Regions from separate parts of the Pseudomonas sp. HP_12 genome, predicted to be linked through region 1. Evidence: predicted binding sites of a transcription regulator. Region 1 holds the regulator's gene; each other region holds the start of a gene.
The links. The regulator FliA, encoded in region 1, starts transcription of late flagellar genes. The targets are predictions, from matches to a motif close to CTAAAGTTTNNNNNNNNNNNGCCGNTAA.
Positions count from the first base shown of each region.

Region 2: motA (flagellar motor stator protein MotA) is a predicted target of FliA. The motif match lies at 4,782-4,809, and genes of this name have one in related genera.
Region 3: ACYASU_RS19015 (Maf family protein) is a predicted target of FliA. The motif match lies at 2,576-2,603, and genes of this name have one in related genera.

Region 1 is NZ_JBTOQG010000005.1:1,843-9,346, reverse strand. Features, by position in the region: gene ACYASU_RS05415 (chemotaxis protein CheA) at 18-2,357, opposite strand; gene ACYASU_RS05410 (protein phosphatase CheZ) at 2,502-3,290, opposite strand; gene ACYASU_RS05405 (chemotaxis response regulator CheY) at 3,310-3,684, opposite strand; gene fliA (RNA polymerase sigma factor FliA) at 3,926-4,669, opposite strand; gene fleN (flagellar synthesis regulator FleN) at 4,666-5,499, opposite strand; gene flhF (flagellar biosynthesis protein FlhF) at 5,618-6,961, opposite strand; gene flhA (flagellar biosynthesis protein FlhA) at 6,973-7,504, opposite strand, start outside.
Region 2 is NZ_JBTOQG010000045.1:74,856-82,359, reverse strand. Features, by position in the region: gene ACYASU_RS20745 (molecular chaperone) at 1-1,059, opposite strand, end outside; gene asd (archaetidylserine decarboxylase) at 1,346-2,215, opposite strand; gene ACYASU_RS20735 (rhodanese-like domain-containing protein) at 2,268-3,083, opposite strand; gene ACYASU_RS20730 (HDOD domain-containing protein) at 3,130-4,665, opposite strand; gene motA (flagellar motor stator protein MotA) at 4,879-5,730, shown strand; gene motB (flagellar motor protein MotB) at 5,734-6,789, shown strand; gene rsgA (small ribosomal subunit biogenesis GTPase RsgA) at 6,923-7,504, opposite strand, start outside.
Region 3 is NZ_JBTOQG010000034.1:90,112-97,615, reverse strand. Features, by position in the region: gene ACYASU_RS19025 (YhdP family protein) at 1-243, opposite strand, end outside; gene rng (ribonuclease G) at 434-1,891, opposite strand; gene ACYASU_RS19015 (Maf family protein) at 1,888-2,499, opposite strand; gene mreD (rod shape-determining protein MreD) at 2,750-3,241, opposite strand; gene mreC (rod shape-determining protein MreC) at 3,241-4,383, opposite strand; gene ACYASU_RS19000 (hypothetical protein) at 4,464-4,601, opposite strand; gene mreB (rod shape-determining protein MreB) at 4,618-5,655, opposite strand; gene gatC (Asp-tRNA(Asn)/Glu-tRNA(Gln) amidotransferase subunit GatC) at 5,863-6,150, shown strand; gene gatA (Asp-tRNA(Asn)/Glu-tRNA(Gln) amidotransferase subunit GatA) at 6,166-7,504, shown strand, end outside.

The DNA of each region.
Region 1 (7,504 bases):
ACCGAAGCCGATCCTGCTTAACCAATCCGTCGGGCCGCATAGCGCTTGAGCATGCTCGGGACATCGAGAATCAGTGCGATACGGCCGTCACCGGTGATGGTCGCGCCCGACATGCCTGGCGTGCCTTGCAGCATTTTGCCCAGCGGCTTGATCACCACTTCTTCCTGGCCGACCAACTGATCCACCACGAATCCGATGCGTTGCGTGCCTACCGACAGAATCACCACGTGGCCTTCGCGCTGCTCCTCGTGAGCCGCCGAGCTGATCAGCCAGCGCTTGAGGTAGAACAACGGCAGCGCCTTGTCGCGCACGATCACCACTTCCTGACCGTCGACGACGTTGGTGGTCGACAGGTCCAGGTGGAAGATCTCGTTGACGTTGACCAGCGGGAACGCGAAGGCCTGGTTGCCCAGCATGACCATCAGCGTCGGCATGATCGCCAGGGTCAGCGGCACCTTGATGATGATCTTCGAGCCCAGGCCTTTGGTGGAATTGATGCTGATAGAGCCGTTGAGCTGGGCGATCTTGGTTTTCACCACGTCCATGCCCACGCCACGCCCGGACACATCGGAAATCTCGGTCTTGGTCGAGAAGCCCGGCGCGAAGATCAGGTTGTAGCAGTCGGTGTCGCTGAGGCGATCCGCTGCATCCTTGTCCATCACGCCACGCTTGACCGCGATGGCACGCAGGACCGCAGGGTCCATGCCTTTGCCGTCATCGGAAATCGACAGCAGGATGTGATCGCCTTCCTGTTCGGCGGCCAGAATCACACGACCGTTCCGGGACTTGCCCGACGCCTCGCGCTCTTCCGGCGACTCGATACCGTGATCGACCGCGTTACGCACCAAGTGGACGAGCGGGTCGGCCAGGGCCTCGACGAGGTTCTTGTCCAGGTCGGTTTCTTCACCCACCAGTTCAAGGCTGATTTCTTTCTTCAACTGACGCGCCAGATCGCGAACCAGTCGCGGGAAGCGACCGAACACTTTCTTGATCGGCTGCATGCGGGTCTTCATGACCGCGGTCTGCAGGTCAGCGGTGACCACGTCCAGGTTGGACACGGCCTTGGACATGGCTTCATCGGCGCTGTTGGCACCCAGGCGGACCAGGCGGTTACGCACCAGCACCAGTTCGCCGACCATGTTCATGATTTCATCCAGCCGCGCGGTGTCGACGCGCACGGTGGTTTCCGCTTCAGACGGCGGTTTTTCGCTAGGCGCCGGAGCAGCAGCGCGAGCTGGTGCCGGTGCAGCAGCCGGTGCAGCTTTGGCCGGCGCTGCAGCAGCAGGCGTCGCTTTGGCCGGTTCGGCTTTGGCGGGCTCGGGCTTCTTGGTCGGTGCCGCTGCGGCCGGCGCTGCAGCTGCACCGGCAGCCACGGCAGGTTCGAACTTGCCTTTGCCGTGCAACTGATCCAGCAGGTCTTCGAATTCGTTGTCGGTGATCTCGTCCGACGCAGCGGCTTTCGACGCAGCGGAGGGCGCAACCGGAGCGGCAGGTGCAGCGGCAGCAGGTGCCGCAGCGCCAGGAGCCGCAGCGCCGACGGCGTCCGGCGAGAACGAGCCTTTGCCGTGCAACTGATCCAGCAGCGACTCGAATTCGTCGTCAGTGATTTCGTCACTGGCCGGTGCGGCAGACGGCGTCACAGCCGCTGGCGGTTGCACCGCATCAACGGCGAACTGGCCTTTGCCATGCAGCTGATCGAGGAGTGATTCGAATTCGGCGTCAGTGATTTCATCGCTGGCCGCAGTGCCAGCCGGCGCAGCGGGAGCCGCTGCCGCCGGCGCTGCTGCAACGGGTGCCGGGGCGACAGGCGCAGACGGAGCCGGTGCAGGCGCACCTGCCGCTTGCGCCTTGACGGCGTTCAGCGAATCCAGGAGCTGTTCGAATTCCAGATCGGTAATGTCTTCGGACGGCGCTTCAGCGACCGGCTCTTCAACCACCACCGGTGCCGCAGCGATTTCTTCTGCCGAGGCAGGCTCGGCCAGGCGTGCCAGTGCGGCCAGCAATTCAGGCGTGGCCGGGGTGACGGCAGAGCGCTCGCGCACCTGACCGAACATGCTGTTGACGGTGTCGAGTGCTTCGAGCACCACGTCCATGAGCTCCGAGTCGACGCGACGTTCACCCTTGCGCAGGATGTCGAACACGTTCTCGGCGATGTGACAGCATTCAACCAGCTCGTTGAGCTGGAGGAAGCCGGCGCCCCCTTTTACAGTGTGAAAACCGCGAAAAATTGCATTGAGCAGGTCCGCATCGTCAGGCCGGCTTTCCAGCTCGACCAACTGCTCTGACAACAGCTCGAGAATCTCGCCGGCCTCTACCAGAAAATCCTGAAGGATTTCTTCATCGGCGCCGAAGCTCATTGGGGGGTGCTCCTAAAATTAACCGTCAAACCGATCCGGAGGCTGCACTGACGGCCTGCGCGCATTGCTTTCGTCGAAGCATTGGCGCGCGGGTCCAGCAGCCACTTTCACAGAAAACCTGAAGTCCGAGACAGAATGACCGAATCAGAATCCGAGGCTGGATAGCAGATCGTCAACATCATCCTGTCCGGATACAACGTCTTCACGTTTATCGGCATGAATCTGCGGACCTTCACCCTTGGAGTGAAGTTTTTCTTGTTCTTTTTGCTGACGGAACATTTCCTGGTCGTGCTCGATGCCCGCGAAGCGGTCCACCTGGCTCGCCATGAGCACCAGCTTGAGCAGATTGCGCTCGACTTCCGTGACCAGCGTGGTCACGCGCTTGATCACCTGACCGGTGAGGTCCTGGTAATCCTGAGCCAGCAGAATGTCGTTCAAGTGCGCAGAGACCTCGGTGGTCTCCTTCTCGCTGCGGGTCAGGAACACATCGACGCGGCGGGCCAGATCACGAAACTCTTCGGCGCTGATCTCGCGGCGCATGAAGCGTCCCCAATCGGCGCTCAACGACTTGGCGTCTTCAGTGAGCCCGTGCATCAACGGCGTGCTCAGCTCTACCAGATCCATGGTCCGGTTCGCCGCGTTTTCAGTCAGCCTGACGACGTACGACAGCCGCTCGGTGGCGTCGGTGATCTGGGAGACCTCCTCGGCCTGCGGCATGTTCGGGTCGATCTGGAAGTTGACGATCGCGCTGTGCAGCTCGCGCGTCAGTTTGCCGACTTCCTGATACAGGCCGCGGTCGCGGGTCTGGTTAAGCTCATGGATCAGTTGCACGGCATCGCCGAACTTGCCTTTTTCAAGGCTCGCGACCAGCTCTTGTGCGTGTTTCTTCAGAGTTGACTCAAAGTCACCCATTGTCGAATCTTTGGAATCCATAGCGCCCTCGCAGCGGACATCAGCTATTGACGCGCTCGAATATCTTTTCGATTTTTTCTTTGAGCACTTGCGCGGTGAACGGCTTCACCACGTAGCCGTTCACACCGGCCTGAGCGGCTTCGATGATCTGCTCGCGCTTGGCTTCGGCAGTGACCATCAGCACCGGCAGGCTGCGCAGACGCTCGTCGGCACGCACCTGACGCAACAGGTCGATGCCGGACATGCCCGGCATGTTCCAGTCAGTGACGAGGAAGTCAAAAGCGCCGCTTTGCAGCATCGGCAATGCGGTGAGTCCGTCATCTGCTTCGGCCGTGTTGGTGAACCCAAGGTCACGCAACAGGTTTTTTATGATCCGCCGCATCGTTGAGAAGTCATCAACGATGAGGATTTTCATGTTCTTGTCCAATTCGACCTCCAAGCAGTCTTTAACGCGTTCAGCACCTGAACGCGCGTTCAATCAATACCGGCTGTGCCGAACATCAAGAGGGGGTGGAATCGACCGGAACAAGCGCAGCGAAACCGGATCATCTACGACCCGGTTCGACCGACTCCTGCCGTGTCTCATTTGCTTCCCGCTCACGTCTTGCACAGCCGGTCTTACACGCAACACGCAGGCCTCACGGCCTGCGCCTGATTCACGAACGTGCGCGCCACTCGCCAAGACGACCGCGCAACCGCGCCGCGCATTGACTGTGCAGCTGGCTGACCCGCGACTCGCTGACCCCCAGGACCTCACCGATTTCCTTGAGGTTCAGCTCTTCGTCGTAGTACAGCGACAACACCAGGCGTTCACGTTCGGGCAAGTTGGCAATGGCCTCGGCCAGCGCAGCCTGAAAGCGCTCGTCTTCCAGATCCCGCGACGGTTCGAGGGACTGGCTCGCGCCGTCCTCGTGCAGCCCTTCGTGTTCGCCGTCCTGCAACAGATCGTCGAAGCTGAACAGGCGGCTGCCCAGGGTATCGTTCAAAATCCCGTAGTAATCGTCGAGACTCATTTCAAGTTCGGCAGCAACCTCGTGATCTTTAGCGTCACGGCCGGTTTTTGCTTCGATTGCACGAATCGCGTCACTGACCATGCGCGTGTTGCGGTGGACCGAACGCGGCGCCCAGTCCCCCTTGCGCACTTCGTCGAGCATCGCACCACGGATACGAATACCCGCGTACGTCTCGAAGCTGGCCCCTTTCGTGGAGTCGTATTTGGTCGAGACTTCGAGCAAGCCAATCATGCCCGCCTGGATCAAATCCTCGACCTGCACGCTGGCCGGCAGACGCGCCAGCAAGTGGTAGGCGATTCGTTTGACCAGCGGGGCATAACGCTCGATCAGCTCATACTGGGAGTCTTTGGACGATTTGCTGTACATGCGATAGCCACTTGCTGTCATGAGACGGGCCCTGCGCTGGTTTGATGCACGAGGCGTTCTACGAAAAATTCCAGGTGGCCGCGCGGGTTCGCCGGGAGCGGCCAGGTGTCGACTTTCTGCGCGATGGCCTTGAACGCCAGGGCACATTTGGAACGCGGAAACGCTTCGTACACGGCGCGCTGTTTCTGCACGGCCTTGCGTACGCATTCGTCGTACGGCACGGCGCCCACATACTGCAGGGCCACGTCGAGAAAACGGTCGGTGACTTTGGTCAGCTTGGCGAAGAGGTTGCGCCCTTCCTGCGGGCTCTGGGCCATGTTGGCCAGGACGCGGAAGCGGTTCATGCCGTAATCGCGGTTGAGCAGTTTGATCAGGGCATAGGCGTCGGTGATCGATGTGGGTTCGTCGCACACCACCAGCAGCACTTCCTGGGCCGCGCGGACGAAGCTCACCACCGATTCGCCGATGCCGGCGGCGGTATCGATGACCAGCACATCGAGGTTGTCGCCAATGTCACTGAACGCCTGAATCAGCCCGGCATGCTGCGCCGGGGTCAGGTGGACCATGCTCTGGGTGCCCGATGCCGCCGGCACGATGCGTACACCGCCCGGGCCTTGCAGCAAGACATCGCGCAGCTCGCACCGCCCTTCGATGACATCAGCCAGGGTGCGTTTGGGGGTCAGACCCAACAATACGTCGACGTTGGCCAGACCCAGATCGGCGTCCAGCAGCATGACGCGACGTCCCAGCTCGGCCAGTGCCAGTGAAAGATTCACTGAAACGTTGGTCTTGCCTACGCCACCTTTGCCACCGGTCACCGCGATAACCTGTACGGGATGCATGCTGCCCATGTTAATTGTTTACCTTGTCTTGCTTAGACCTAAGCCACATGTCGGGCTGCACGTTCAGTGTCTGAACAATGCCTGGCAGACCATCGATGCAGGAAAATTCCACTGTCATTTTCTTCACCTAGCCCGCGCGCTTGCCGGTGCTGTGATAAAGATCCGCAAACATATCCGCCATCGCTTCCTCGCTCGGCTCCTCCTGCATCTGCACGCTGACAGCCCGGCTCACCAATTGGTGCCGACGCGGCAAATGCAGATCATCCGGTATCCGTGGGCCATCGGTGAGATAGGCCACAGGCAGTTCGTGTGTCACGGCCAGGCTGAGCACTTCGCCCAGGCTGGCCGTTTCGTCGAGCTTGGTCAGGATGCACCCGGCCAGGCCGCAACGTTTGTAACTGTGATAAGCCGCTGACAGCACCTGCTTCTGGCTGGTTGTCGCCAGCACCAGGTAGTTGCGCGCCTTGATGCCACGCCCGGCGAGGGTTTCCAGTTGCAGACGCAGGGCCGGATCGCTGGCTTGCAGGCCGGCGGTGTCGATCAACACCACGCGCTTGCGCAACAGCGGCTCCAGCGCCTGTGCCAGGGACTGGCCCGGGTCGACGTGGGTGACCGGTACATTGAGGATCCGGCCCAGGGTTTTCAGTTGCTCCTGAGCGCCAATGCGGAAACTGTCCATGCTCACCAGCGCGATATTTTGCGCGCCGTATTTCAACACATATCGGGCCGCCAGTTTAGCCAGCGTGGTGGTTTTGCCCATGCCGGCAGGACCGACCATGGCAATCACACCGCCCTCTTCCAGTGGCTCGACGTCCGGCGTGGCAATCATGCGGGCCAGATGGGCCAGCAGCATGCGCCAGGTGTGAGCCTGATCGTTGGAGTCCGGGACCATCGCCAGCAAGTCGCGGGACAGCGGGCCGGAAAGGCCAACCCGTTGCAGACGGCGCCACAGATTGGCCTGTTGCGGACGGCCGTCTCGCAGCTGGTTCCAGGCCAGCGAGCCTAGCTGGACTTCCAGCAGTTCGCGCAGGCCGTTCAATTCGGAACGCATCGCTTCGTAGGCGCGGTCGCCAACGCCCGGCTCGGCGTTGCGCTCGGCGCGTTCGGCGGCCACTGCGGCGTGGACGGACGGGCGAAACGGTTCTTCCAGCGTCGGTTCGATCTGCTTGCTGTCATCCATCGCAAGGCCGGCGAACAACTGACGGTTGGCGACAGTGTCCAGCTCGCTGCGGTGGGTCAGCTCAGCCTGAGCAGTGACGATGAGCGACTGAGTCTTGCGCAGCTCGTCTTCGAGTTCGATGTTCGGTACACGCGGGGCCAGCGCAGACAGCTTGTAGTCCAGGGCGGCGGTCAGTTCCACGCCGCCAGCGATCCGCCGGTTGCCGATGATGGCGGCTTCAGCGCCCAGCTCATCGCGAACCAGTTTCATGGCTTGTCGCATATCGGCGGCGAAAAAACGCTTAACTTGCATGACTCACTACCTCAGCCGTTAGGCCCGACAGTCGCTACGATGGTGACTTGCTTATTGTCAGGAATTTCCTGGTAAGCCAAAACATGCATATTCGGTACAGCCAACCGTCCAAAGCGGGACAACATGGCGCGAACCGGACCTGCGACCAACAAAATAACCGGCTGCCCCTGCATCTCCTGACGCTGCGCCGCTTCGATCAACGAGCGCTGAAGTTTCTCAGCCATGCTCGGTTCGAGGAGAACGCCTTCTTCCTGACCCTGACCTGCCTTCTGCAGACTATTTAGCAATATCTGTTCCAACCTTGGCTCAAGGGTGATCACAGGCAGCTCCGGCTCAATGCCGACAATGCTTTGGACGATTGCGCGGGACAATCCGACCCGTACGGCAGCCACCAGCGCGGCAGTATCTTGACTACGCGCAGCGTTGTTGGCGATGGCTTCGGCGATGGAGCGGATATCGCGAACCGGCACCTGTTCGGCAAGCAGCGCCTGCAGCACCTTCAGCAGGGCCGACAGCGACAGCACGCCCGGGACCAGTTCTTCC
Region 2 (7,504 bases), on a different contig from region 1:
AGACTGCTGGCCGCCGACGTAATAATGCAGAGCGCTCATGCCCACGCAGACGGTGAGGGTGCCTTGCCCCGGGGTGCGTTGAAACGCACGTTCTGACACATCACCCCAAGCGGCGGCAAGGTGCTGGAGGACGTCGATGGACAACCCCGGCGGCACTTTCAGCGCGGATTTCGAGCGTTCTTCAACAGGCGTTTCGATGTAACGCTCCAGTGCAGCCGACAGGGGACGGGGGTCGATGCCGAGCAGGTTCGGCCGCTGATCGTCGTCGTACAGCGCGGCGTAGCGCGGTGCCGTGTCAGTACCCGGAGACACGGCGTACAGGCTGTTGCTGTCCAGCGGCTGCTGCAGCGTAACCATCGCGCTCCACGCATCCAGCGCCTCTGCCAGCTTGCCGATGTTGTGCTGGCGCATCTGATTACAGCGCGAGCAGCCCATCAGCAGCGCGACGACGTAAGTCTGTTCAACGCTCATCGCCTGGGTGTTGTGGGCGAGGCTGTCGGCGACGGGCACGTTGTGCAACTGATGCTGGCGGGCGATCTGATAGATCTGGTGCAGCTCAAGCCACAGGCCGTCCTGCACCGGGCAGTAAAGCTGATTGGCGCGGATCAGCGGGCCGTTCAGGCAGCTGAGCGCGCGCTGAAGGGCGGTGGTCAGCAGGCCGATGCGGTCTTTGCTGAGCTTGACGGCCACCCGCGCGATGATCTGTTTGTAGCCGATGGCGAGGTGGTTTTGCAGGGCCTGGCACAGATTGGCGACCTTGCGCGGACGCTCTTCGAGAACCACGGACTGGTTCAGGAAGTGACGCTCCAGATGCTTGCACACGAAAAAAACTTCCGGGCGAAGCAGTTCAAGGAGCTGTATGCGGTTGTCGCTGGGGGTGAGCAACTGGTTCAGCTCGCCGAGCCCTTGATAGAGCTGGCGGGCCATTTCACCGAGATTGGCCTTGGGCAGCGTAGCGATCCAGCGCTTCAAGTCTTTGGGCGTCGCGTCACAGAACGACAGGCTCGACTGCGTCGGCACAGGTGCGCGCAACAACAGTGGGAGACTTAAATTACTCATGTGACCGGCAAACTCCAACGACGACAGGACTGAACGGCGGCGTCCAACTCCGGGGGCAAGCACCCTCGCCGAGCGAAAAGAGCACGTTTACGTCCACTGAAAGCGAAGTTTCCTACAGCGCTGACAACTGGACTTTAGCAGCATCCTGCAACGGTCGCAGCCTAGGCACATTGTCCTGCGCCCAGCCCCGGCAATCCCTGGTTAAGCGTGATGTAGCGCGACGGCTTAAAGCAGTTCGCGCCAGAAAAACAGCATCACGCCTCTCGGGTAAGAGTTAAGGCAAGAATCAGGCCTGCAATGGCAGCGCGATGCCCTGACCCATCTGAACGGCAGAACCGGCCGCCAGCAGCTCGGACCACTTCACCTGATTGGGCCCGAACAGCACGATGGCCGTAGAACCCAGTTTAAAGCGACCCAGCTCGGCGCCTTTTTCCAGATGAATGGGTGCGCGCGCGGCTTCGTCGTAACGGAAAGTCTTGAGCTCGCGCTTCGGTGGCGTGACCAGACCGGCCCAGACGGTTTCGATCGAGGCAACGATCATGGCACCGACTAGCACGACGGCCATCGGTCCGCGTTCGGTGTCGAACAGGCACACGACGCGTTCGTTACGGGCGAACAGCTCCGGCACGTTTTCCGCTGTGGTCTGGTTTACCGAGAACAGCCGGCCGGGCACATAGACCATCTCGCGCAGTGTGCCGGCGAGCGGCATGTGAACACGGTGATAGTCCTTCGGCGACAGGTAAACGGTGGCGAATTCGCCACCCATGAACGGCGCGGACAGGCGCGCATCGCCGCCGAGCAGTTCCAGTACGCTGTAGCTATGGCCTTTGGCCTGGAAGATGCGGCCGTGTTCAATTGGGCCCAGTTGGCTGACCGCGCCATCGGCAGGAGAAAGGATCGCGCCCGGCGTTGGGGCCAGTGGACGCGCGCCCGGTTTGAGGGCGCGGGTGAAGAAGTCGTTGAAGTGCGGGTACCCGGTGATGTCCTCGACCTGAGCCTGGGACATGTCGACCTGGTATCGTCGCGCAAACCATTGGGTGAAGGCATTTTTGAACCAGCGCACGCGGCATTCGGCCACGCAGCCCGCCAGTTGCGACAGCAGATGATGGGGAAGCAGATACTGGAAAAGGATAAACAGACGCTGTTTCATCAAGATTCCTAAAACGTTTGAAAAAGGGAATACGGATCTATGCCACGTCGGGCGCCGATTATTTCTCGACCGGGGTGTCCGGATGGTTGCCCCACTCGCCCCATGAGCCTGCGTAGCCCTTGACCCTCGGGTAACCCAGTGCCTTGGCCACCAGATAGGTGAAGCCCGAACGATGATGGGTCTGGCAGTGGGTAATGATTTCTTTCTCCGGGGTAATGCCCAGGTCTTTGAGGATCTGCGGCATGTCCTTGCGGATGCGCAGGTGGTGTGCCTGGTCCATGCCGGCGGTCCATTCGAAGTTCACGGCGCCGGGAATATGACCTCCCTTGGCGGCGACGACTTTCTCGCCGGAATATTCAGTTGGCGCGCGAGCGTCCCAGATCGCCAGGTCATCGGCGCCGAGGCGGCTTTGCAGGTATTCGCGGGTGGCCGTGGGCTCGTCGTGCAAGGTGAGCGAGACCGGACCGCCGACTGCTTGTGGCACCTCTGACGACAGCGGCAGACCTTCGGCCTGCCAGGCGAGCAGGCCACCGTCGATATAGTGATACTTTTTGTGTCCGATGACGTCGAGCAGCCAGATGAAGCGGCCGGCCCAACCGCCGCCTTCGTCGTCGTAGACCACGTACACCGCATCGGGGTTGTGGCCCAGCTCGCCGAACAACGCTTCAAGATGGCTGTGCGAGGGCAGCAGTCCCGGCGCAGGTGGCAGGCCCAGTTGCGTGCGTTTCGGATCGACGAATCGCGCGCCGGGAATGTGGCCGGCCTCGTAGCGGGCCGGGCTGGTCAGGTCGACCAGAATCAGCTCTGGCGCGCTGAGGCGTGCTTGCAGGTCTGCGGGCTCGATGACCAGCGGCAAGCTTGAAAAGGCAGACATCTAGCGTCTCCGGATCGCGAAAAGGTTGCGAATTGTAGCTCAGCCGTCAGCCATTGCGATGGCTAAAGGTGGTCAGCGCTTTCTCGATGCACTGACCGGTTTTTCCGAACGCCTGGACGGACACTTCGGAAAACGGTCCGCCGCCCTGATCAGCCACCACCATCATCACCACACGGCCATTGCTGGCCAGTGAGCGAATCAGCAGGTTTTCGCCGCTGAACAGATTGCGCAGCTGCGGCGGCAGCAGCGCCGAAAACTGGGCGTTGTTGGCCGGTGTCAGGCGCAATTGAGTGGGTTGAGCGAGCAAGCGTTGCAGCACGGTGCTGTCTTTGTAGGGCACCAGCAACGCAGCGGCCGACTTGTCCACGCCTGCGATCTGATGCACGCGCAGGCTGTCGGTCTTGCGATCGGTCATCAGCAACACCACTCGCTGCATGCCCGCCGCCACCAATGCATCCCGGGCGCAGGTGGTCAGGTGTATCGCGTTGATGAAAATGCCGGGCTCTTTCAACAGATCGGCGCAGTGCTTGCGCCACAGCTGCAAGGCGTCGGGCGAGGGGGGCGGTGCAGGCAGCAAGCCTTTATGTACTCGTCGTGCACTCCACGGCCAAAGCAAAGCCTGCGCCGGGTGCCAGATATCCGGGCCGGAATGCTGGCGAGCGCTGGCCGCCGCATTCTGGTGAACCTGCTGCTGGAGATGATCCAGTGACTGTTGTAGATACAGGCTGGTCAGCAGTTGCCAGCGCAGGTTATGCGGCGTGTCCCAGGCCTGGTGCGCCGACAGCGAGAGGCCGTTGGCCAGCAGAATTGTATTGGCGGGCTGGTTAAGCCAGCGCCGCAGCGGCAGATCGGCGTCGAGTTGCTGTTGCTGCTTGAGTGGGTCGTTGTTGCTATGGGCGATGCGCAACACTTTCACCAGATTGCGTTGCTGGGAGGTCAGCAGTTCATAGCCCTGGGTCACCCAGATCGGCAGGCGCCAGTGCTGCGCCAGCCCCTGACACAAACGCACCAGCCGCACGCCAAACAGTGCCTGCTCCACGGTCTTGGCAGATTCGCCCTTGTGGATAACCCGCAACTCCCATTCTTCCAGCAGTTTGGGGTGGGCCAGCGCCAACGGCCAGAGGGGCGAGAGAAACAGCAGGCTGCCCAGATGGATGTCCTGCCACAGCCGGGCCAGTTGATTGGCGAACAGGCCGTAAGCCTGTTGCATGGCGTGCTGACTGATCAGTTGTATCTGGCGCAGCGCCATGGGGATATCCCGTGCATCGACACTCGGCAACCGCGCCAGCAGCGCCTCGGTACGCGCCAGACCCAGGCGGTTGATGGCGACTTCAAGACTCTCCGCAGGCTGAGCCGTGGCGGGGCTGTTCAGGTTGGCTTCGCGCAAAACGTTGAGCACCAGCGCCGGGCTGTCCTGCATGAGATCGGCGATATCGCGTAGCGAGCGGCGGCTGTCGGTCAATGCCGCCTGCACGCGCTGATACGCCACCGCGGGCACCGGCAAGGCGATGCTGTTGAGCTGCTTTATCCAGGTATCGAGGGTGCGCGGAACAGGGAGCGAAGTAGCTTTATCTGATTGCATTCACAACACCCGTACGGCTGGGAGGTTTTGATCAATGTCGGGTACTGGCATCATGCTGGCCCTCATGGACGCAACGTCCTGCGCCACGCATCGGTCAGCATTTTCCTGTGATCTGACTATAGTCTGGCGCATTCATGCCGATAAGCAGGACAAGAGTTTCAAGCGCTTCTCGCACAATGACCATGAACCCGACTCAGTAAGTATTCTCTACCTATGGCAAAAATTATCGGCATCATCGTCGTTTTCGCGAGCGTTCTCGGCGGATACGTACTGTCCCACGGTCAGATCGCTGCGTTGATCCAGCCTTTCGAGGTCATGATCATCGGCGGTGCGGCGCTGGGTGCATTCCTGCAAGCCAACCCGGGCTATATGACCATGCTGGTCATCAAGAAGTCCTTGAAGATGTTCAGCACCCGGTTCACCCACGGCTACTACCTCGAAGTGCTGGGCCTGGTCTACGAGATCCTCAACAAGAGTCGTCGCGAAGGCATGATGGCCATCGAGGGCGACATCGAAGAGCCCGAGAACAGCCCGATTTTCGCCAAATACCCTGGCGTGCTCAAAGACACCCGCATGATCGCTTTCATCTGCGATTACCTGCGCATCATGTCCTCCGGCAACATGGCGCCCCACGAGCTGGAAGGCTTGTTCGACATGGAACTGCTGAGCATGAAAGAAGAGCTCGAGCATCCTTCCCACGCAGTCACCGGTGTCGCCGACGCCATGCCGGGTTTCGGTATCGTTGCTGCGGTACTGGGTATCGTGGTGACCATGGCCTCCCTGGGCTCCGGCGACAAAGCCGCTATCGGTATGCACGTCGGCGCGGCGCTGGTGGGTACCTTCTTCGGTATTCTCGCGGCGTACGGTTTCTTCGGCCCGTTGGCCACTTCCCTGGCCCACGATGCCAAGGAAGAAATGAACGTCTATGAATCGATCAAGGCTTCGCTCGTAGCGTCGGCGTCCGGCGTGCCGCCTTCGCTGGCCGTGGAGTTCGGTCGCAAGGTTCTGTATCCGGCCCATCGCCCCAGCTTCAGCGAGCTGGAACAAGCTGTCCGCGGTCGTTGATCCATGGAAAATAATCAGCCGATTATCATAAAGCGCGTCAAGCGCTACGGCGGGGGGCATCACGGCGGCGCCTGGAAAATCGCCTTTGCCGACTTCGCGACGGCGATGATGGCGTTCTTCCTGGTGCTGTGGCTGATGTCGTCGGCCACCCCCGAGCAACTGCTCGCCATCGCCGGTTACTTCAAGGACCCGGTCGGTTTTTCCGACAGCGGCTCGCCCTATGTGATTGACCTGGGCGGTTCGCCGGAAATGTCCCCTAACCAGACGCTCAACCCGGAAGTGCAATCCACGCCTGCGCCGGATCGCGTGCCCGTTGATGCAGACCAGCAGGATGCCGCCGCCGAGCAGGTCGAGCAGGACCGTCTGGAGATGTTGCTGCAAGAGTTGCAGACCAAGATCAACGAGAATCCGCAACTGGCGAAGTTCAAGGATCAGATTCTGTTCGAGATCACCCAGGACGGTTTGCGCATCCAGATCATGGACGCTGAAAACCGCCCGATGTTTGACATCGGCAGCGCGAAGCTCAAACCGTATTTCGAAGACATCTTGCTGGCCATGGCCGACACCATCAAAGCCGTGCCGAACAAAGTCAGCATCAGCGGACACACCGACGCGACGCCCTTTGTTGGTAACAATGGCTTCGGTAACTGGGAGCTGTCGTCCGGTCGAGCGAACGCCGCACGCCGGGCGCTCGTCGCGGGAGGGTATCCGGATCAGCAGGTGGCGCGCGTAGTGGGTTATGCGTCTTCGGCACTGTATGACAAAGAGCACCCGCAAAACCCGATCAACCGTCGCATCGACATTGTGGTGATGACCAAGAAAGCGCAGCAGCGGATCGAAGGCGCGCAGAATTCAGGTGAAGCGCCGCAAACCCCGGATGCACCAGGAGCTCCTGCGCCATCGCCTGTACCTGGCGCTACAGCGCCGGCCAATCAGCCGGGAGCGTCGACTTCCACACCTGCCGTTGATCCACAGGCTTATGCCCAGCCCCACGAGATTCGGCAGAAGCTGAACATCTTCGATCAGGGCCAGTTGAAGATCGACGACACTAAGAACTGATACCGGGTTGCAGACACAAAAACGCCGCGATGATCGCGGCGTTTTTGTGTGCGCAGTTCAAGCGCTTGGACCGCAGTCAGCAGGACCGGCTTCAGCCGGGAAGGCCTAAATCGGATTGGCCACTACCGCTGAATCAATAACTGCTTTCCGGCAGGCTGGCGATGATTGAGCGATAGCTGTTCATGCGCTGCTGCTGCACGCGTCCGTCTGCAAGGCCCTGCAACAACGCACAACCGGGTTCGCGGTCATGCTTGCAGTCACGGAAGCGGCATCGGCCGAGCAGGTCGTTGAACTCGATAAAGCCCGCTTCGACATCGGCACGGCTGACGTGGCCCAGGCCGAATTCACGAATACCCGGTGAGTCGATCAGGTCGCCGCCGCGCGGGAAGTGGAACAGGCGCGCGGTGGTCGTGGTATGCGTGCCTTGACCCGAATACTCCGACAACGGCCCGACGCGGGTGCCGACTTCCGGCAGCAGGCTGTTGACCAGCGAGGATTTGCCGACGCCGGACTGGCCGACGAACACACTGATGTGGCCATCCAGCTGGTCCTGCAATTGCTGCATGCCGTCGCCGTGGTGGGCCGACACTTCCAGCACCGGGTAACCCAGCGTGCGATAAACGGCCAGCAGCGCATTGAGCGCCGGGGCGTTCTGATCGTCGATCAAGTCAAACTTGTTCAACAGCAACAGCGGGCGAATCCCCGCGTGCTCGGC
Region 3 (7,504 bases), on a different contig from region 1:
CATTACGTCACGGGCGACGAAGATAGGGGCGAAGCCGCTCCAGCTGCCTTCCAGCCGACCGATGCTCACCGGCATGCCCAGCGCGGTCTGCGCTTTGGCTTCCACATCGGCGCGGTATTCGGCCACCATCGGCACCAACTGACGCCCGACGCTCACGTACAGCGCGACCAGCACCACGAAAAGGGCACACAGACTCAGGCCCCACCGCGTCAGTACAGCCAGAAACCGGGTCAGACGCTCCATGTCGCTGCGCCTCCGCAAAAACGGCCTGCATATGGCATCCGGCCCAATCGTGCAGGTGCGGGTACGTCCAGGTTGTGCTCAATCGCCACGCGTTGTTCTCTTTGGACGGCATCCGTTCCGTCTGCCTCAAGGGCACTGTTTTCTGTCTTCAACTGCACCGCCACTCGGCAGCACGGCGCATCACGCACTCTCAGAGCAGCACGACGTCATATTGTTCCTGGGAGTACATGGTCTCGACCTGAAAACGAATGGTTCTGCCGATGAACACTTCCAGCTCGGCCACGTTGCCGGATTCTTCGTCAAGCAGCCGGTCGACCACCTTCTGATTGGCCAGCACGCGATAACCCACCGCCTGATAAGCGCGGGCTTCACGCAGGATCTCGCGGAATATCTCGTAGCAGATGGTTTCCGGGGTCTTCAGCTTGCCACGGCCCTGGCAACTGCTGCACGGCTCGCACAGCACTTGCTCGAGACTTTCCCGGGTGCGCTTGCGCGTCATCTGCACCAGACCCAGTTCGGTGATGCCGATGATGTTGGTTTTCGCGTGATCGCGCTCGAGCTGTTTTTCGAGGGTCCGTAGCACCTGGCGCTGATGCTCGGCGTCTTCCATGTCGATGAAATCGATGATGATGATGCCGCCGATGTTGCGCAGGCGCAGCTGTCGGGCAATGGCAGTCGCCGCTTCAAGATTGGTCTTGAAGATGGTCTCTTCGAGGTTGCGATGGCCGACGAACGCACCGGTGTTGACGTCGATGGTGGTCATGGCTTCGGCAGGATCGATCACCAGATAACCGCCGGACTTGAGCGGCACCTTGCGGTCCAGCGCCCGCTGAATTTCGTCCTCGACGCCATACAGGTCGAAGATCGGCCGCTCGCCAGGGTAGTGCTCAAGACGGTCGGCGATTTCCGGCATCAGCTCGGCAACGAACTGGGTGGTCTTCTGGAAGGTTTCGCGGGAATCGATGCGGATCTTTTCGGTGCGCGGGCTGACCAGGTCGCGCAAGGTGCGCAGCGCCAGGCCGAGGTCTTCGTAGATCACGCTGGCCGGGCTGATGGTTTTGATCTGCTCGCCAATCTGGTCCCACAGCCTGCGTAGGTAGCGGATGTCCATCATGATCTCGTCGGCGCCCGCCCCTTCGGCCGCCGTACGCAGGATGAACCCGCCCTTCTCCTTGATCCCTTCCTTGGCGACGCAATCGCTGACCACTTGCTTCAGGCGCTCGCGCTCGGCTTCGTCTTCGATTTTCAGGGAAATGCCGACATGGGCCGTGCGTGGCATGTACACGAGGTAGCGCGACGGAATCGACAGTTGAGTCGTCAGCCGTGCGCCTTTGCTGCCGATCGGGTCTTTGGTGACCTGCACCACCAGACTCTGGCCGTCGTGGACCAGCGAGCTGATGGTCTCCACGGCCGGCCCTTCGCGCATGGAGATTTCCGAGGCGTGAATGAACGCCGCGCGGTCCAGACCGATGTCGATGAACGCCGCCTGCATCCCAGGCAGCACGCGCACGACCTTGCCCTTGTAGATATTGCCCACGATCCCGCGACGCTGGGTGCGTTCGACGTGCACCTCTTGCAACACCCCGTTCTCAACGACCGCCACGCGCGATTCCATCGGCGTGATGTTGATCAGAATCTCTTCACTCATGACTTGTCACCTTCCGGGCGTTGCCAACAGGGTATGCCGAAACGCTGGAGGATTTCTGCGGTTTCGCACAAGGGCAAACCGACCACGGCGGAATAACTGCCACTGAGGTTTTCCACGAACACCGCGCCCAGGCCTTGAATACCGTAGCCGCCGGCCTTGTCGCAGGGCTCGCCGCTGGCCCAGTAACGGCGGGCCTCGTCCTCCGGGATCGCCCGGAAACGGACACGGCTGGTGACGGTTCGGGTTTCGCAGCGCTCTTCATGGACCACGGCGATGGCGGTCAGGACTTCGTGTTCTCGGTTCGACAACGCGGCAAGCATCGCCAGCGCCTCGGCCTCGTCCGCCGGTTTGCCGAGGATGCGGCCGTCGAGGACCACGGCGGTGTCGGCGCCGAGGACGCAGGCAGTCGGGTAAGCAGGATCGTTGGCGAGCTGCAGCAGGCCGGCGTCCGCCTTGCCACGGGCCAGCCGCAGGACGTACGCGGCGGGGGCTTCGTTGGCCAGAGGGGCTTCGTCGATGTCGGCGCTGAGGGTCGTAAACGGCACGCCGATCTGGGTCAGCAGCTCACGACGGCGCGGGGAGCCGGAGGCTAGAAGAAGTTGGGGCATGGGACGTCTCCGTGTCGTTGATCACAAGCGTAGCCTTGGTGCAGACCGCTGACGTGATGGTGGTCACACTGGCCTCTTCCCGGCTGAAGCCGGTCCCACTAAAGCATCGCATTCATCCTGCGGGACCGGCTTTAGCCGGGAAAGCGCCGGGTGTCACACCGCAGAACTGATGGCGCCCATACCGGCCTCTTCCCGGCTGAAGCCGGTCCTACTGAGACAGACCGCAGCCGGTCCCACTGAATGGTATTGCTCAGTTGATCTTCAACCGCAAACGCAATCCGCGCAGACCGTAGCTGACCCATGGCCAGAGCAATGCGCTGACCAACGCCGGCAACACCAGCGCCAGGGTCGGCTGACGGTTGCCGGTCAGGGCGCTGAGCCATAGCTGTACCAACTGCGCGAGGCCGAAAATCACCAGAATCACCAGGCACTGCTGCCACATCGGGAACATGCGCAAGCGCTGCTGCAGCGACAGCACCAGAAAGGTAATCAGCGTGAGGATCAACGCGTTCTGCCCCAGCAACGTGCCGTACAGCACATCCTCGGCCAGCCCCAGCATCCACGCCGTGACCATGCCGATCTTGTGCGGCAACGCCAATGCCCAGAAGGCCAGCAGCAGCGCCAGCCACAAAGGGCGAAATATTTCCATGAACTGCGGCAGCGGCGAAACGCTGAGCAGCAGGCCGATGGCGAAGGTCAGCCAGACCACCCAGCCGTTTCGTGCGGGAGCGTGACGCGCCATTATTCTTCCCTCTCGCGTGGAGCGGCCGGGGTAGCAGCAGGTGTCGCCGGTCGGGTAGCGGCAGGCTTTGCCGCAGGTTTGGCGGCCGGCTTGCTGGTCGCGGGCTTGGCAGGCGTTGTCGCCGCCGGTGCGGTAGTCGCCGGCGCAGGCGCCGTGCTGGCGTTGGCGGGCGTCGACGAAGAACTGTGCCCGGCCGGTTTCGGCACGGTGGCCGGAACCACCGCTTTGTTCGGCGTGGCGGCAGGCGCGGCACCCGGCACAGTGGCCGATGGCACCGCCGACGGATCAGCTGCCTGACGATCAAGGGACTCCTGCTGCTGCGCGGCGTCGGCAGCGCGCTCTTCAGGGGAACGGCCGTCCGAGAACACCAGCAGCAAATAACGACTGCGGTTCAGCGCGGCCGTCGGCACCGCGCGCACGATGGCAAAGGGTTGACCGGAGTCGTGAATCACTTCCTTGACCGTCGCCACCGGATAACCGGCCGGGAAACGCTGACCCAGGCCGGAACTCACAAGCAGGTCGCCTTCCTTGATGTCAGCGGTGTCGGCCACATGGCGCAGCTCAAGGCGTTCCGGGTTGCCGGTGCCGCTGGCAATCGCGCGCAGGCCGTTGCGGTTCACCTGCACCGGAATGCTGTGGGTGGTGTCGGTCAGCAGCAGCACGCGGGACGTGTACGGCATCAACTCGACCACCTGCCCCATCAGTCCGCGTGCGTCGAGCACCGGTTGACCGAGCACCACGCCATCGCGCTCACCCTTGTTGATGATGATGCGATGGGTGAACGGGTTGGGGTCCATGCCGATCAGCTCGGCGACTTCGACTTTCTCGTTGACCAGCGCCGACGAATTCAACAACTCGCGCAAGCGCACGTTCTGCTCGGTCAGGGCGGCCAGCTTTTGCAGGCGGCCTTGCAGCAGCAGGTTCTCGGTCTTGAGTTTTTCGTTTTCGGCGGCGAGTTCGGTGCGGCTGCCAAACTGGCTGGCGACGCCCTGATACAAACGCTCGGGCAGATCGGCAATCCAGTAAGACTGCATCAGCACCAGCGACATCTGACTGCGGACAGGCTTGAGCAGGGTGAAACGCGCGTCCACGACCATGATGGCCACAGACAGCACGACCAGCACCAGTAGACGGACGCCCAGGGACGGGCCCTTGGAGAAAAGCGGTTTAATGGGCCGCTCCTTCCAGAGATGCGTGCAGAGGTGCTTGAGTGTGGCTGTGCTTATTCATGCGACATGAAACCGGCCTGATGCGGGTTGATGGAAATGCAGGGCGTCAGACTTGCAACATCGCTGCGCGACGTCAACAGGTCGGACACGAACAGGCAGCACGGTGAGGTGCTGCCCGTTAAGCGCAACATGCTGCGTTCCGGCGACTTATTCGCTGGAGAGCAGGTCCATGGTGTGCTTGTCCATCATTTCCAGCGCACGACCACCGCCACGCGCGACGCAGGTCAGCGGGTCTTCGGCAACGATCACCGGCAGACCGGTTTCCTGGGCCAGCAGCTTGTCGAGGTCACGCAGCAACGCGCCACCACCGGTCAGCACCAGACCGCGCTCGGCGATGTCCGAAGCCAGCTCTGGCGGAGATTGCTCCAGCGCGCTTTTCACGGCCTGAACGATGGTTGCGAGGGATTCCTGCAACGCCTCCAGCACTTCGTTGGAGTTCAGGGTGAAGGCACGCGGCACGCCTTCGGCCAGGTTGCGGCCGCGTACGTCGACTTCACGCACTTCGCCGCCCGGGTAGGCCGTGCCGATTTCCTGCTTGATGCGCTCGGCAGTGGATTCGCCGATCAGGCTGCCGTAGTTGCGACGCACGTAAGTGATGATCGCTTCGTCGAAACGGTCGCCACCGACACGGACGGATTCGGCATACACGACGCCGTTCAGGGAGATCAGCGCGATTTCAGTGGTACCGCCACCGATGTCGACGACCATCGAACCGCGGGCCTCTTCGACCGGCAGGCCGGCACCGATGGCCGCCGCCATTGGCTCCTCGATCAGGAATACTTCACGTGCACCGGCGCCCAGAGCGGATTCACGGATCGCACGACGCTCGACCTGAGTCGATTTGCACGGAACGCAGATCAGTACGCGAGGGCTTGGCTGCAGGAAGCTGTTCTCGTGAACCTTGTTGATGAAGTACTGAAGCATTTTTTCGCAGACGCTGAAATCGGCGATGACGCCGTCTTTCATCGGGCGAATGGCGGCGATATTGCCCGGGGTACGGCCCAGCATCCGCTTGGCTTCCATCCCGACAGCAACAACGCTCTTCTGATTTCCGTGGGTCCGAATGGCCACAACTGATGGCTCATTCAGCACAATGCCGCGCTCACGCACGTAAATAAGGGTGTTGGCAGTGCCCAGGTCGATGGAAAGATCGCTGGAAAACATGCCACGCAGTTTCTTGAACATGGGGAAAGGACCCTAGGCAACGCGTGGGTAAAAAAGTGCGGCAAACTCTAACAACGACAGGGATTTTGGGCAAGGAGCCAATATGTTAAATTGGCGGTTTTTCCGAGCACTACCCTGGTAGATCGCGGCCTTATGACCGTTTAAAGGGCGTAGTGTTCCGCAATCTGACGTACGGCCTGGCCCTTACGCATTCCACTGGAGAACCCCATGGCGCTTGATCGCTCCGACGTGGAAAAAATCGCTCATCTGGCCCGACTGGGCCTCAATGACGCCGATATCCCGCGTACTACTGAAGCACTGAACAGCATTCTCGGGCTGATTGACCAGATGCAGGCGGTCGATACCACCGGCATCGAGCCCCTCGCGCATCCCCTTGAAGCCTCGCAACGCCTGCGTGTAGACGCCGTGACCGAGGTCAATCATCGCGACGCCTATCAAGCCATCGCACCAGCGGTCCAAGACGGCCTTTATCTGGTTCCGAAAGTCCTCGACTAAGGGAATGTGCCTGCAATGCATCAAATGACTCTGGCAGAGATCGCTCGCGGACTCGCCGATAAAAAGTTTTCCTCCGAAGAACTGACCCGCACTCTGCTGGCGCGCATCGCCCAGCTGGATCCGCAGCTCAATAGCTTCATTACTGTCACCGAAGACCTGGCGATCACCCAGGCCCAGGCCGCCGACGCCCGTCGCGCGGCAGGGGAAACCGGCGCGCTGCTGGGCGCTCCTCTGGCGCACAAGGACCTCTTCTGCACCAAGGGCATTCGCACCAGCTGCGCGTCGAAGATGCTCGACAACTTCAAGGCGCCCTACGACGCCACCGTGGTTGCCAAGCTCGCCGCCGCCGGCACCGTGACCCTGGGCAAGACCAACATGGACGAATTCGCCATGGGGTCGGCCAACGAATCCAGCCATTACGGCGCGGTGAAAAACCCGTGGAACCTGGAGCACGTCCCGGGCGGCTCGTCCGGCGGTTCAGCTGCGGCGGTTGCCGCGCGTCTGCTGCCCGGCGCCACCGGCACCGACACCGGCGGTTCCATTCGCCAGCCTGCCGCACTGACCAACCTGACCGGCCTGAAGCCGACTTACGGTCGCGTGTCGCGCTGGGGCATGATCGCCTACGCTTCCAGCCTCGATCAGGCCGGCCCGATGGCGCGTACCGCTGAAGACTGCGCGTTGCTGTTGCAAGGCATGGCGGGTTTCGACGTCAATGACTCCACCAGCATCGACGAGCCCGTGCCGGATTACAGCGCCAGCCTGAATGCCTCGCTGCAAGGCCTGCGCATTGGCGTGCCGAAGGAATACTTCAGCGCAGGTCTCGACCCGCGCATCGCCGATCTGGTCATGGCCAGCGTCGAGGAGCTGAAAAAGCTCGGCGCCGTGGTCAAGGAAATCAGCCTGCCGAACCTGCAACACGCGATTCCGGCTTACTACGTGATCGCGCCGGCCGAGGCTTCCTCGAACCTGTCGCGTTTCGACGGCGTGCGCTTCGGCTATCGCTGCGAAGACCCGAAAGACCTCACCGATCTGTACAAGCGCTCCCGTGGCGAAGGCTTCGGCCCTGAAGTGCAGCGCCGGATCATGGTCGGCGCCTACGCGCTGTCGGCCGGTTACTACGACGCTTACTACTTGCAGGCGCAGAAGATCCGCCGCCTGATCAAGAACGACTTCATGAACGCGTTCGCTGAAGTCGACGTGATCCTCGGCCCGACCACGCCGAACCCGGCCTGGAAAATCGGCGCCAAGAATGCCGACCCGATCGCCGAGTACCTGGAAGACTTCTACACCATTACCGCCAACCTCGCGGGCCTGCCGGGCCTGTCGATGCCTGCCGGTTTCGCCGACGGCCTGC